One region of the Streptomyces sp. NPDC001714 genome, then DNA from elsewhere that is predicted to be linked to it. Evidence: riboswitches for the same ligand, from Rfam matches in the RefSeq annotation. Region 1 holds a riboswitch; the other holds the start of a gene.
What was found. Region 1 has a riboswitch for ZMP and ZTP ahead of ACFY0P_RS02345 (glycine hydroxymethyltransferase). Riboswitches for the same ligand answer to the same signal wherever they lie in the genome.
Positions count from the first base shown of each region.

Region 2: another riboswitch for ZMP and ZTP. It lies ahead of ACFY0P_RS05615 (bifunctional 5,10-methylenetetrahydrofolate dehydrogenase/5,10-methenyltetrahydrofolate cyclohydrolase); the one in region 1 lies ahead of ACFY0P_RS02345 (glycine hydroxymethyltransferase).

Region 1 covers NZ_JBIAUL010000001.1:492,647-499,844, forward strand. The annotation lists gene ACFY0P_RS02320 (DMT family transporter) at 1-680, opposite strand, end outside; partial or broken gene ACFY0P_RS02325 (hydrolase) at 796-1,734, opposite strand; gene ACFY0P_RS02330 (hypothetical protein) at 2,057-2,401, shown strand; gene ACFY0P_RS02335 (glutathionylspermidine synthase family protein) at 2,409-3,593, shown strand; gene rocD (ornithine--oxo-acid transaminase) at 3,717-4,922, opposite strand; ZMP/ZTP riboswitch at 5,026-5,116, shown strand; gene ACFY0P_RS02345 (glycine hydroxymethyltransferase) at 5,149-6,603, shown strand; gene trpS (tryptophan--tRNA ligase) at 6,761-7,198, shown strand, end outside.
Region 2 covers NZ_JBIAUL010000002.1:225,535-232,732, reverse strand. The annotation lists gene ACFY0P_RS05640 (metal-sensitive transcriptional regulator) at 57-344, opposite strand; gene ACFY0P_RS05635 (rhodanese-like domain-containing protein) at 437-1,018, shown strand; gene ACFY0P_RS05630 (ABC transporter ATP-binding protein) at 1,142-2,863, shown strand; gene ACFY0P_RS05625 (hypothetical protein) at 2,920-3,216, opposite strand; gene ACFY0P_RS05620 (nuclear transport factor 2 family protein) at 3,390-3,758, shown strand; ZMP/ZTP riboswitch at 3,928-4,010, shown strand; gene ACFY0P_RS05615 (bifunctional 5,10-methylenetetrahydrofolate dehydrogenase/5,10-methenyltetrahydrofolate cyclohydrolase) at 4,037-4,885, shown strand; gene ACFY0P_RS05610 (CU044_5270 family protein) at 4,889-5,857, opposite strand; gene ACFY0P_RS05605 (RNA polymerase sigma factor) at 5,850-6,392, opposite strand; gene ctaD (cytochrome c oxidase subunit I) at 6,498-7,198, shown strand, end outside.

The sequences.
Region 1 (7,198 bases):
CCGATCGTCTCCCCGATGACCATGCCGGCCGTCGCCGTGGTCACCGAGCCGCGTTGCAGGGCCGAGGTCAGCAGCATGAAGGCGCCGCCGCCCCCGATCAGCAGCGCATAGGTCGCGGGGTCGGTGAACAACCCGGCCGGCCGCAGGGTGTCGATCAGCCGCACCGACACCTCCACCACCCCGAACCCGAACCCCGCCCCGAGGCCGAGGACCAGCGCCCGCCCACGCCCGGTCAGCCGCCCGCCGGCCAGGCCGAGCAGCAGCACCCCCACCGCCGTGCCGAGCATCACCCACTTCAGCGTCGTGGACCCGGCCCGGTCCCCCTCCGGTCCCGACGCCAGCCCCAGCATCGCCAGCCCCGCGCACACCACCCCCACCGCGGCCCACTCCACCCCGCTCAACCGCACCCGCAGCAGCCGCGCCGCGACCACCGCGGTCACCGCGAGCGACGACGCCAGAGCCGCGCTCACCGCGTAGATGGGGAGCGACCGCAGCGCCAGGATCTGGAACACGAACCCGAGCCCGTCAAGACCCAGCCCGACGACGTACCGCCACTGCCGCACCGCGCGCAGCAGCAGTGCCGCCTCCCCGCCTGCACCGTCACCGGCCGACCGCGCGGCCATCGCCTGCAGGACCGTCGCCGTACCGAAGCAGATCGCGGCCGCGAGGGCGCACACCATTCCGAAGAGCACAGAGGGACTGTAGGGGAGGGGAGCGTGCGGTGATCGGGAGGAGGGAAAGAAGGAGCGGGCCCGGGGCGGTCCCGGATCCGCTCCTCGGGCTTCGCGGGCGTCAGCTGGCGCCGGCCAGCCAGGCGGTGGCGTTCAGGGCGAGGGCCGCGTTGGTGGCGCCGCTGTCGTTCCAGCCGTCGTACAGCGTGTTGCCGGACTGGCCGGTGCCGTCGTCGATCGGGGAGCTGTCGCCCCAGAAGGCGACCCGGCCGCTGCCGAAGGTGCTGGTGGCGAAGAAGGCGCCGGTGTTGCCGGAGTAACCGCTGCGGTACACCAGGCCCTTGACGGCGGAGTTGTCCGACGGCTTGAGCGTCGCGGTGGTGCCGTCGGCGATCAGGCTCTTGGTCACCGTGCCGAAGGAGCCGTGCAGCACCGCGTTGGAGCTGTCGCTGATGGCCTTCGGGTAGCCGGAACCGATGTCCAGCGAGTCGATCGAGAACCCGAACGGGTCGGTCTAGTCCACGCTGTTGTTCGTCATCAGGTCGTCGAGGATCTCGACCGCGTCGTAGCCGTCGCTGTTGCGGTCGGCCCCGGTGTGGTCGGAGATCATGAACAGCCCGCCGCCGGCCTTCACGAAGTTCATGATCGCCGTCTTCTCGGCGGTGGTGAACTTGGTGTTGGGCTCGGGCAGCACCAGCGCGTCGAACTTCGACAGGTCGGTCGTCGACGAACCCCCGTACGTCAGGGCACTGGTCGCGGTCTTGAGGCTGTAGTCGCCGGTCTTCTGCAGGGCGATGCCCCACGACGACAGCGCGCCGGTCCAGTCCTTGTCGGAGGACGGGGAGGAGTCCTGGGCGAGCGGGTCGGGCTTGCTGGTGGAGATGATCCAGTCCGCGTTGCCGGCCTCCTCGGCGTGGCCGTCGTCGAACAGGACCTTGTAGGTGGCGGCCGCGTGGGCGGGGGTCGCGGCGCTGGTGGCCTGGACGGCGGCACCGGCGGCGAGCAGGCCGAGCACGGCCAGGGCCGTGGTGAGTTTGCGGCGCGGGGCGGCGAAGCCGGGCATCTGTCATTCCTCCATCGGTGGGGGGGTGCGAGAGGGATGGCGGTGCGGGTGGTGCGGCACGAGTCGTTCTGCGCGCGTAGAGAGAAAGGCGGTTCTGTGGGGCGGAACATGTTCTGCGCGCGTAGAGTCCGAAGTTGATCGTTCACGTACGGACAGCTGGACGGTACCGGCGGGGCGAGGTGCGCCGACAGGGGACCGGCGACTTCACATGAATTTCTTACCCGTACATGACAACCCGCTGCCTGCCGGTGGTGGCGTCGGTGGCTCGAAATCGCTCGTCTAGGCTGTCGCCGGACATCGCATCGCACGGGGGAGCACGAACATGGCAGACGCGCGCCGGCAACTGCGCTCGGGCACGGTCGTCCTCGGCGGCATGGGCCTGCTGGCCGCCGCCCTGACCGCCTGCTCCTCCGACCCCGACAAGCGCTGCGTCGACCGCGACAGCTACACCGCGGCCAAGGGCTACCAGGTCGTCTCCGACAAGAACTGCACCACCACCAAGTCCGCCGTCGACGCGGGCTACTACTACGGCGGCAAGAAGAAGGGCGGCTGGGTCAGCGGCGGCTCCTTCACCAAGCCGCGCAGCGGTTCGGGCGGCTCCTCCGGCGGTGGCCACAGCGTCAAGCGCGGCGGCTTCGGCAGCGGCCACGGCAGCTCCGGCGGCTGACCGCGCCGTGGAACGCCGTACGACCGAACCCCGCCCCGGCTGGCAGAAGACCGTCGAGGAACAGGGGCTGATCTACCCCCTCACCCGCCACCCCGACGGCGCCCTGCGCCCGTACTGGGACGAGAGCGCCTACTACGCCTTCACCCTCGACGAGGTGGAGACGCTGGAGGAGGCCGTCGAGGAACTGCACGCGATGTGCCTGGCGGCGGCGGACCACATGGTGACGGAGAATCGTTTCGCCGACCTGGGCGTCACCGACCCGCGCATCGCGGCGGCCGTCACCGAGTCCTGGCACCGCCGCGCCGAACTCCCGTCCCTCTACGGCCGCTTCGACCTCCGCTACGACGGCACGGGCCCGGCGAAGCTCCTGGAGTACAACGCCGACACCCCCACCTCGTTGGTGGAGGCGGCGTCCGCGCAGTGGTTCTGGATGGAGGACCGCTTCCCGGGTGCCGACCAGTGGAACAGCCTCCACGAACGCCTGGTCGCCGCCTGGCGGAAACAGGCCCTCCTCCTCCCGTCCGGCGCCCCGCTGCACTTCGCCCACTCCTCGGCCGACGAACTCGGCGAGGACCTCATGACGGTCGCGTACCTCAAGGAGACCGCGGAACAGGCGGGCCTCGCCACCGACTGGATCTCCATGGAGGAGATCGGCTGGGACACCCTCTCCGGCCGCTTCGTCGACAACCGGCTCCGCTTCATCCGGGCCTGCTTCAAGCTCTACCCCTGGGAGTGGCTCACCACCGACGACTTCGCCGGCCACGTCCTCGACACCCTGGACAACGGCGGCGGCACCGGCACGACGATGTGGATCGAGCCCGCCTGGAAGATGCTGCTCAGCAACAAGGCCCTGCTGGCGATCCTCTGGGAGCTGTACCCCGGCCACCCGAACCTCCTCCCCGCCTACGTCGACGGACCGAGGGAGCTCGCGACCGGACGCGGCTACGTCAGCAAGCCGCTGCTGGGGCGTGAGGGCGCGGGCGTGCGGGTGCATGCGCCGGGCGCGGAGCCCGTCGTACGCGACGAGGCCTGCTGCTACCAGGAGCTGGCCCCACTGCCCGACTTCGACGGCAACCGCGTGGTGCTGGGCGCGTGGGTGGTGGGGGAGGAGGCGGCGGGCCTGGGCATCCGCGAGTCGCAGGGCCTGGTGACGGATGACTACGCCCGCTTCCTGCCGCACGTGATCCTTTGAACGCCCCGCACAGGAGCGCCCGGTAAGGGGCACTGGGGGTACCCCCGGCCGAAGGCTGGGGGAGAAACTGCGCGATCGACCCCCACCGGCCCGCAGCCGCGTGCACCCCCTCGGCGCTCCCTCCTACGTACTCAGCACCCCCCACAACTGCTCGACCCCCCACTCCAGATCCTCCTCCGCCACCACCAGCGGCGGAGCCACCCGCACCGTCACCCCGTGCGTCTCCTTCACCAGCACCCCCCGCTCCATCAGCCGCTCCGCCACCGCCCGCCCCGACCCCACCCCCGGATCCACGTCCACCCCCGCCCACAGCCCGCGCCCCCGTACGGCCGTCACCCGTCCGCTCCCGGTCATCTCCGCCAGCCGCCGGTGCAGCAGGTCCCCCAGCTCGCCCGCCCGCTCCTGGAACTCCCCGGTCCGCAGCATCGCGATCACCTCCAGCGCCATCGCACAGGCCAGCGGATTCCCCCCGAAGGTCGACCCGTGCTCCCCGGGCCGGAACACCCCGAGCACCTCCGCGTTCGCCACCACCGCCGACACCGGCAGCACCCCGCCCCCCAGCGCCTTCCCGAGGACGTACACATCCGGTACGACCCCCTCGTGCTCGCACGCGAACGTCCGCCCGGTCCGCCCCAGCCCCGACTGGATCTCGTCCGCGACGAACAGCACATCCCGCTCGCGGGTCAGCTCCCGCACCCCGGCCAGATAGCCCTCCGGCGGCACGATGACCCCCGACTCGCCCTGGATCGGCTCCAGCAGCACCGCGACCGTGTTCTCGGTCACCGCGGCCCGCATGGCCGTCAGGTCGCCGTACGGCACGATCTCGAAGCCCGGTGTGTACGGCCCGTAGTCCGCCCGTGCCTCCGGATCCGTGGAGAAGCTGATCACGGTCGTCGTACGGCCGTGGAAGTTCCCGGCCGCCACCACGACCTTCGCCATCTCGGCCGGCACGCCCTTGACCCGGTACCCCCACTTCCGGGCGGTCTTCACCGCCGTCTCCACGGCCTCCACGCCCGTGTTCATCGGCAGCACCATCTCCATCCCGCACAGCTCGGCCAGCTCGGTGCAGAACGCGGCGAACCGGTCGTGGTGGAACGCCCTCGACGTCAGCGTCACCCGCTCCAGCTGCGCCTTCGCCGCCGCGACCAGGCGCGGGTGGCCGTGCCCGAAGTTCAGCGCCGAGTATCCGGCCAGGAAGTCCAGGTACCGCCGTCCCTCGACATCCGTCATCCAGGCGCCTTCGGCCGTCGCGATCACCACCGGCAGCGGGTCGTAGTTGGGCGCGCCGTGCGCGTCGGCGGCGGTGATGAGGGCTTCCGTAGTGGTCACGGCGACTCCAGAGGGCGCGGCAGGATTGCCCCTTTCCTACCTTCTGTCCCTGCCCGACTGGTGGACGCCACGGCCCTTGGGTCCGGCGTGCCCGGTAATGTGATCCACGGGCCGTGACTGGCGCGCTGGGATGGGACCGACCATCGGGGAGCGGCTCGTGTCGTGACCGAGTGCCGTGCGCCTGGGCCGAACCGTGAATGCCGAACGCCATGTCCGGAGGTCCCGAATGTCTGACAAGTCCGCGCCCCTGTCCACCGAGTCCAAGGCCTACCGAGCCGCCCTCGACGTGATCCGCGCGGTCGAGCCGCGGGTCGCCGACGCCATCGGCCAGGAGGTCGCCGACCAGCGCGAGATGCTCAAGCTGATCGCCTCCGAGAACTACGCCTCCCCGGCCACCCTGCTCGCGATGGGCAACTGGTTCAGCGACAAGTACGCCGAGGGCACGATCGGCCGCCGCTTCTATGCCGGCTGCCGCAACGTCGACACCGTCGAGGGGCTCGCCGCCGAGCACGCCCGCGAACTGTTCGGCGCCCAGCACGCCTACGTCCAGCCGCACTCCGGCATCGACGCCAACCTGGTCGCCTTCTGGGCCGTCCTCGCCGACCGCGTCGAGGTCCCCTTCCTCCAGAAGACGGGCGCCCGCCAGGTCAACGACCTCTCCGAGGCCGACTGGGCCGAGCTGCGCCAGGCCTTCGGCAACCAGCGGATGCTCGGCATGTCCCTGGACGCCGGCGGCCACCTCACGCACGGCTTCCGCCCGAACATCTCCGGCAAGATGTTCGACCAGCGCTCCTACGGCACCGACCCGGCCACCGGCCTGATCGACTACGACGCGCTGCGCGCCCAGGCCCGCGACTTCAAGCCGCTGATCATCGTCGCCGGGTACTCGGCGTACCCCCGTCTGGTGAACTTCCGGATCATGCGGGAGATCGCCGACGAGGTCGGCGCCACGCTGATGGTCGACATGGCCCACTTCGCCGGTCTGGTCGCCGGCAAGGTCCTGACCGGGGACTTCGACCCGGTCCCGCACGCCCAGATCGTGACCACGACCACCCACAAGTCGCTGCGCGGCCCGCGCGGCGGCATGGTCCTGTGCGACGACTCCCTCAAGGACCAGGTCGACCGCGGCTGCCCGATGGTCCTCGGCGGCCCGCTCCCGCACGTCATGGCCGCCAAGGCCGTCGCCCTCGCCGAGGCCCGGCAGCCCTCCTTCCAGGACTACGCCCAGCGCATCGTCGACAACTCGCGCGCGCTCGCCGAGGGCCTGATGCGCCGGGGCGCCACCCTGGTCACCGGCGGCACCGACAACCACCTCAACCTGATCGACGTCGAGACGTCGTACGGCCTCACCGGCCGCCAGGCCGAGTCGGCCCTCCTGGACTCCGGCATCGTCACCAACCGCAACGCGATCCCCGCCGACCCGAACGGCGCCTGGTACACCTCCGGCATCCGCATCGGCACCCCCGCCCTCACCACGCGCGGCCTGGGCACGGCCGAGATGGACGAGGTCGCGGGCCTGATCGACCGCGTCCTGACCGCGACCGAGCCGGGCACGACGAAGTCGGGCGCGCCGAGCAAGGCCTCCCACGTCCTGGACGAGAAGGTCTCGACGGAGATCGCCCAGCGCGCGACCGACCTGGTGGCGGGCTTCCCGCTGTACCCGGAGATCGACCTCGGCTGAGCCGACCTGCTTCTAGGGGCGCTGGGGGTACCCCCGGCCGAAGGCTGGGGGAGGAACTGCGCGAACGGCCCCCACCGGCCCGCAGTCCCCCGCGCTCCGAAACCACCCCACCCCTCATGGGCCGACCACCCCCTCGCCCTCTGAGAGAATGGTGAACATGGCCTCAGACCGACCCCGCGTGCTCTCCGGCATCCAGCCCACCGCCGGCTCGTTCCACCTGGGCAACTACCTCGGCGCAGTCCGCCAGTGGGTAGCCCTCCAGGAGTCCCACGACGCCTTCTACATGGTCGTCGACCTGCACGCGATCACGGTCCCGCAGGACCCGGCCGACCTGCGCGCCAACACCCGGCTCGCCGCCGCCCAGCTGCTCGCCGCCGGTCTGGACGCGGACCGCTGCACCCTCTTCGTGCAGAGCCACGTCCCGGAGCACGCCCAGCTCGCCTGGGTCATGAACTGCCTCACCGGCTTCGGCGAGGCCAGCCGGATGACCCAGTTCAAGGACAAGGCGGCCAAGCAGGGCACCGACCGCGCGAGCGTCGGCCTGTTCACCTACCCCATCCTCCAGGTCGCCGACATCCTGCTCTACCAGGCCAAC
Region 2 (7,198 bases), on a different contig from region 1:
CCTCCCCCAGCCTTCGGCCGGGGTTACCCCCAGCGCCCCTTTCGGGGCACTGCCGCTCAGGCCAGTGACAGGAACAGCTTCTCCAGCCGCGCCTTCATCTGCTCGGTCGTCTCACCGTCCGAACCACTCTTTTCCGGATCGGCGATGCACTGCTGGAGCCCGGTCGCGATGATCGCGAAGCCCGCCCGGTCCAGGGCGCGCGAGGCGGCGGCGAGCTGGGTGACCACGTCCTCGCAGTCGCGGCCCTCCTCGATCATCTTGATCACCCCGGAGATCTGCCCCTGCGCCCGGCGCAGCCGGTTCAGCACCGACTTGAGCTCGTCGCCCTCGAACTGAAGCTCCACGACCACCACTCCTCACATACCCGTAGGGGTATTTTACCCGCCCGCCGGGCGAAACCCGTCACTCATCCCTGCACGGAAGGATCGCACCCACCATGGCCACCACTCCCCCGAGCCCGGATCTCACCCCCGACCAGGCCCTCGCCCGCCTGCCGGAACTGACCGTCGTCGACGTCCGGACACCCGGCGAGTTCGCCGCCGGCCATGTGCCCGGCGCCCACAACATCCCCCTGCACGCCCTGCGCCGGGCCCTGCCCGCGCTCCGCGCCGCGGACGGCGAGCTCCTCCTGGTGTGCGCCTCCGGTGCCCGGGCCGAGAGCGCCCGGGCGGTCCTGGCCGAGCACGGCATCCCGGCGGCCACCCTCACCGGCGGCACGCACGGCTGGGCCGAGCGCGGTCACGAAGTGCACCGGCCGCGGGGTGAGTCCCGAGCGACGTGGGCCATGGAGCGCCAGGTGCGGCTCACCGCCGGGTCGGTCGTCCTCGCGGGCCTGGGCCTCGGGCAGTTGCATCCGGCGTGGCTGCTGTTGTCGGCGGGGGTCGCGGGCGGCCTGGTGTTCTCGGCGCTCACCGACACCTGCGGGATGGCCGCGGTCCTGTCGAGGCTGCCCCACAACCGGCCGCGCCCGGCCGACCTCGACGCGACCCTGGCGAAGCTCGGTTCCGCCCGTGGCTGACGGGCCCCGGGGCCGGGACCGGCCGTCGTAGCCTGGGGCCGTCGGAGGGCGCCGCCCACCGCCCGGACGAGGAGCACCGTGACCGCCGCAGACGCAGTTCCGACGAACCGGCCGAAAGAGCCCGTGTTCCGGCTTCTCCTGTCCTACGTACGGCCGCACCGCTGGGCCCTGCTGGCCGGGGCGGCGCTCTCGCTGGTGACGGGGGCGACCGGGCTGCTGCTGCCGCTGGTGGCCCGGGGGTTGATCGACGACCTGTCCCACGACCGTTCCATCACCGGCAGGTTGCTCGCGATGGCAGGTCTGGTGGTCGCCAACGCCGGGGTGGGCGCCCTGGGTTCGTTCGTCCTGCGACGCGCCGGGGAGTCGGTGGTGCTCGGGGCGCGGCGCGCCCTGTCGTCGTACCTGCTCAGGCTGCGGATCACCGCGGTGGACCGGACCGAACCCGGTGACCTGATGGCGCGGATCACCTCGGACACCACCCTGCTGCGCGAGGTCACCACGGACTCGCTGGTCGCACTCGGCACCGAGGGACTCACCCTGGTCGCCACCGTGGTGATGATGGGGGTGGTCGATCCGGTGCTCCTTGCCGTCACCCTCGTCGTGATCGCCGCGGCGGGCACGGTGGTGGGCACGATCGTGCCGCGCATCAACCGGGCGAGCCGCCGGGCGCAGGACGCGGTCGGGGTGATGGGGGCCTCGCTGGAACGGGTGCTGGGCGCGCTGCGCACGGTGAAGGCGTCCGGCGCCGAACACCGGGAGGAACTCGCGCTGCACGAGGCCGCCGAGGAGTCCTGGCGGCAGAGCGTGCGGGCCGCCAAGTGGTCGGCCGCCGCGGGGAACACGGCGGGGCTCGCGATGCAACTGGCGTTCATCACCGTGCTCGCGGTGGGCGGGGCGCGGGTGGCGACCGGTGCGATCGGGGTGGGCACGCTGGTGGCGTTCCTGCTCTACGTCTTCTATCTGATGCAGCCGATCCAGCAGGTCGTCGGGGCGATCACTCAGTACCAGACCGGCGCCGGCACGCTCGCCCGGATCCAGGAGGCGCTGCGACTGCCCGCCGAACCCGTGTCCCGGCCCGCCGAGTTGCCGGCCACCGGCGCCGAACCGGCCACGGTCGCCTTCACCGACGTACGCTTCCGCTACGCGGACGACCTGCCGTACGTCCACCACGGTGTCAGCTTCGACGTCCCCGCGCGGGGCATGACGGCGTTCGTCGGGCCGTCCGGGGCGGGCAAGACCACCGTCTTCTCACTGATCGAGCGGTTCTACGACCCCGAGTCCGGCACGATCGCCGTGGACGGCCGTCCGGTCGCCGACTGGGAACTGCCGCTGCTGCGTTCGGCCATCGGGTACGTCGAGCAGGACGCGCCGGTGCTGTCGGGGTCGCTGAAGGACAACCTGCTCCTCGGCAACCCGGAGGCGGACGAGGACGCGGTCGCGCGGGTGGTGAAGACGACCCGGCTCGACGGTCTGGTCGCCCGGCTGCCGCAGGGGCTGGAGACGCTGGTCGGTCATCGCGGGACCAAGCTGTCGGGCGGGGAGCGCCAACGGGTGGCGATCGCGAGGGCGTTGCTGCGCCGGCCCCGGCTGCTGCTCCTGGACGAGGCCACCTCGCAGCTGGACGCGGTGAACGAGGCGGCGCTCCGGGACACCGTCGCCGATGTGGCGCGGTCGACGACGGTGCTGGTGGTCGCGCACCGGCTGTCGACGGTGACCATGGCGGACCGGATCGTCGTCATGGACGCGGGCCGGGTCCGCGCGGTGGGCACACACCGGGAGCTGGTGGCGGCGGATCCGCTCTACGCGGAGCTGGCGGCGACGCAGTTCCTGGCCTCGGAGCACTGAGGACGGGGAACGGGAAGGGCCGCCCCTGCCGGGACGGCCCTCGGTGTGCGGCGCGGTCAGGCCTCGATGCCCGGCAGCAGCCCCATGGCGGGCGCGGCCAGGTCGGTGGCCTGGTGCAGTTCGCCGAGCTTGTGGAGTCCGTTCAGCCCCTGCACCTGCTCCGAGGCCTTCGGCATCCTGCCCCGGTACTCCGCAGGGATGTCGCTGCGGGAGACCGAGTCCAGCACGCCGAGCGCGGTGAGCTTCCCGGGGTGCTGCGCGCTCGCGTCGGCCGCGTTCGCCAGCGGCGCGGCGAGGCCGGTGACCCCGACGGCAAGGCCGACGGCGGCGACGATACGTCGTGTTGAGATCATGTCTTCAGCAACGGCCCCGGCGCCGGGCCGGACACGGGCAGCCGTTCCCCCTCACCCGCAAGGCGGAGCGCGCGGCCTGCGCTTGCCGAGCCCGGCGGCGCGGGGGACGCTCGATGTGAGGGGCTCGCGCGGCTCGCTCCGCATCGGGTCGCGGGCTCCCGCAGGAGGTCACCATGGGCACCGCGACCGGTTCCACGTTCGACGCCGAGACGCTGCGCCGGGGCATAGAGGGGAACACCGGGAACACCCTTCTGGCGCTCTACGCGGACGACGCGGAGATCCGCATCATCGACCGCAACACCCAGCCCAGCCACCCCAAGGTCCTGCACGGCCGCCAGGACATCGCCGCGATGCTGGACGACGTCTACAGCCGCGACATGACGCACACCCTGGACCAGTGCATCGTCCAGGGCGACAAGGCCGCCTACAGCGAGTCCTGCGAGTACGCGGACGGGGTCCGGGTGCTCGCCGAGTCGATGATCACGCTGCGCGACGGCAAGATCGCCGAGCAGATCATGATCCAGGCATGGGACGAGCAGTAGCGAGGACCGGGAGGGTCCAGGTCAGCTCGCGGTTGACCTGGACCTTCTCGGCGCGGACGGCGCTGGGACACGCCCGCCGCCCGCGGCCTCGCGCGTGCACCGCGCTGCTGCGGGCGCTCCTGCGGACCGCGCACTGCCGCCGGAGACGCCGAGGGTCTCGGTTACCCTGAGGGCGGGCCGTGACTGGCGCTGAGGTGGAGCACCACCGGGGAGCGGCCCGCACTGTCGTTGCCGTGCGCCTGGGCGATCAAGGTCGAACCAGCTCAGGAGTGTGCCGCATGACCCAGGCCCGCCTCATCGACGGCACCGCCGTCGCCCGCCGGATCGTCGAGGAGACCGCGCGGCAGGCCGCCGACCTCACCGCACGGACCGGCGTCACGCCGTGTCTGGCGACCGTGCTGGTCGGCGAGGATCCCGCCTCCGTCACCTACGTCCGGATGAAGCAGAACCGCAGCCGCAAGGCGGGCATCGCCTCCCGCCACGTGGCCTTGCCCGCCACCACGACCACCGCCGAACTCGTCGGCACGCTCCGGGAGTTGTCGGCCGACCCGGCGGTGCACGGCATCCTGCTCCAGCACCCGGTCGGCGAACACATCGACGAGCGGGCCGCGTTCGAGGCGATCGCGCCGGAGAAGGACGTGGACGGCGTGACCTTCGCGTCGTTCGCGACGATGAGCTTCGGCCTGCCGGGCTTCGTCTCCTGCACCCCCGGCGGCATCCTGCGCCTGCTCGACGCGTACGACGTCGACCCGGCCGGGAAGCGGGCGGTCGTCGTGGGCCGCAGCGCGATCCTGGGCAAGCCGGCCGGGATGCTCCTGCTCGCGCGCGACGCCACCGTCACCTACTGCCACTCCCGCACCCGGGACCTCTCGGCGGCCGTCCGCGAGGCGGACATCGTGGTCGCCGCCGTCGGCCGGCCCCGGCTGATCCGGGGCCAGGACATCAAGCCGGGCGCGGTCGTGCTCGACGCCGGCTACAACGAGGGCAACGTCGGTGACGTCGACTTCGACACCGCCGTCGAGCGCGCCTCGCTGATCACGCCGGTGCCGGGCGGGGTCGGCCCGATGACGATCGCCGTGCTGCTGGAGCAGACGGTGGCGGCCGCCGCCCGGCAGCTCGGCGCGTGAGGGTCAGCGCAGCCAGGCGCGGTACTCCATGACGTCCCCGGCCCGCACCCCGTACTCGGGGTCGTCCCGGGTGAACGTGGTCTCCAGGCCGAGTACGGCGCCGGTCGCCGGATCCAGGATCAGCATTCGCCGTCCGCCGGTGCCCTCGTCGAGGACGTACGCCTGCCCGGTGCGGCCCAGCCGGTCGGTGACCTGGCCGGCGGGCCGTAGCCCCTTCGCGTCGGCGAGCAGGTCGGTCAGGGCCGCGGACTCGTGCGCCCCGAGCGTCCAGTTGTCCAGCAACTCCTCGGTGGCGTCGAGGAGTTCGGACGTGGTGAGGGTGTCGCTGTGGATCAGGTCGGTGAGGTAGGCGCGCAGCTTCGCGGGGTCGTGCGGGGGTGTGGACAGGGGCGGGGCGTCACCCCACATCGGCGGGAACGTCCGCCGGCTGAGCACATGGCCGTCCTCGACCCGGCCCGTGTCGGTCAGGACGGGCCGGCCCGCGTGGTCCGGGTCGGTGGCCACGACCACCTCGGTGTGGGTGCCGTCCGCCCGCCAGCGGACCACGCGCTCCTCGGGCAGGGTGACCGGCGGCCTGTCGTCGCTCATGGCCAGGCTCCAGGACTGCACATGGGTGCCCTGGCGCAAGGCCGGGGAGCCGTCCGTCGCGGCCACGGCGGCGAGTCGCGCGACCTGGGCGAGCGGTACGGCGGTGGAGTGGGCGCGGACGGTCAGCGGCCGGGGTGCGGCGACGGCCGGAGCGCCCGACGGGCCGCCGAGCAGCACGGTCAGCGTGGTGGCCGTCACGACGGCGGCCGCGGTCAGCCCCCACAGCAGTCGCGGCCGGGCCCGGGTCCGGCGGCCGGGGTGGGTGTCGTGCAGCAGCCGGTTGAGGTGCCGTTCGGCCATGTGGTCGAGGGGGCCGTCGCCGAAGTGCGGGGCGTCGGCGGGCACCGGGTCGGCGGCGCGCAGCAGGTCGAGTTCGTCAGCCATGGCGGTGTACCTCGGGAAGGGCCTCGGCGGCAGGGGGGCGCAGTCGGTCGATCTCGGCTCTGAGCCGGCGACGGGCGCGGTGCAGCCGCATCGCCGCCGCCCGGTTCCCGCAGCCCAGGGCGACGGCGACCTCGTCGACGCCGAGCTCCTCCCACGCCGTCAGCCGCAGCACCTCCTGGTCGGCCGGGGACAGCCGGGCGAGCGCCTCGTGCACCCAGGAGCCGGGCCGCTCGCTGTCGGGGCCGGCCGCGACGTGCCGGCCGTGCGCGGTGTCGTCGTTGCCCAGCCGGTCCAGCAGCCGGCGCCGGCGCCCGTACCCGCGTACCGCGTTGGCGAGGCAGTTGCGTGCCACGCCGTACAGCCAGGGCAGCGGAGCCGCCGGCAGGTCGGCGCGGCGGCGCCAGGCCACCGTGAACACCTCCGCCACCACTTCCTCCACCTCGCCGGTCCGCCCGTCCAGTCGCCGCGCGACATAGCGGCTGACCGCCCAGTAGTGCTCGCGATAGGCAGCGGCGAAGATCTCGTCGTTGCTCATGTCCCGTTCTTGTCCGGCACCTCCCCGATCGTCACACCCGCCTCCGTGACGCTCGTCGCATCCGCCAAGTGTGACCGGTGCGGACAGCCCGGACACAGGCGGGGCATGAGGAACCTCAAGTGGCTGACGACCACGGATCACAAGACGATCGGGACGCTGTACCTGGTCACGGCGTTCTCGTTCTTCTGCGTGGGCGGGGTGATGGCCCTGCTGATGCGCGCCGAGCTGGCCCGCCCCGGCCTGCAGATCATGTCGAACGAGCAGTTCAACCAGGCGTTCACGATGCACGGCACGATCATGCTGCTGATGTTCGCGACCCCGCTGTTCGCCGGCTTCGCGAACTGGATCATGCCGCTCCAGATCGGCGCCCCGGACGTGGCGTTCCCGCGCCTGAACATGCTGGCCTACTGGCTCTACCTGCTCGGCTCCACCATCGCGGTCGGCGGCTTCCTCACCCCGCAGGGCGCGGCGGACTTCGGCTGGTTCGCCTACGCCCCGCTCTCGGACGCGATCCGCACGCCGGGGATCGGCGCCGACATGTGGATCATGGGCCTGGCGCTCTCCGGCTTCGGCACCATCCTCGGCGCGGTCAACTTCATCACCACGATCATCTGCATGCGCGCCCCCGGCATGACCATGTTCCGCATGCCGATCTTCGTGTGGAACGTGCTGCTGACCGCCGTGCTGGTCCTGCTCGCCTTCCCCGTCCTCGCCGCCGCCCTGTTCGCACTTGAGGCGGACCGCAAGTTCGGCGCCCACGTCTTCGACGCGGCCAACGGTGGGGCACTGCTCTGGCAGCACCTGTT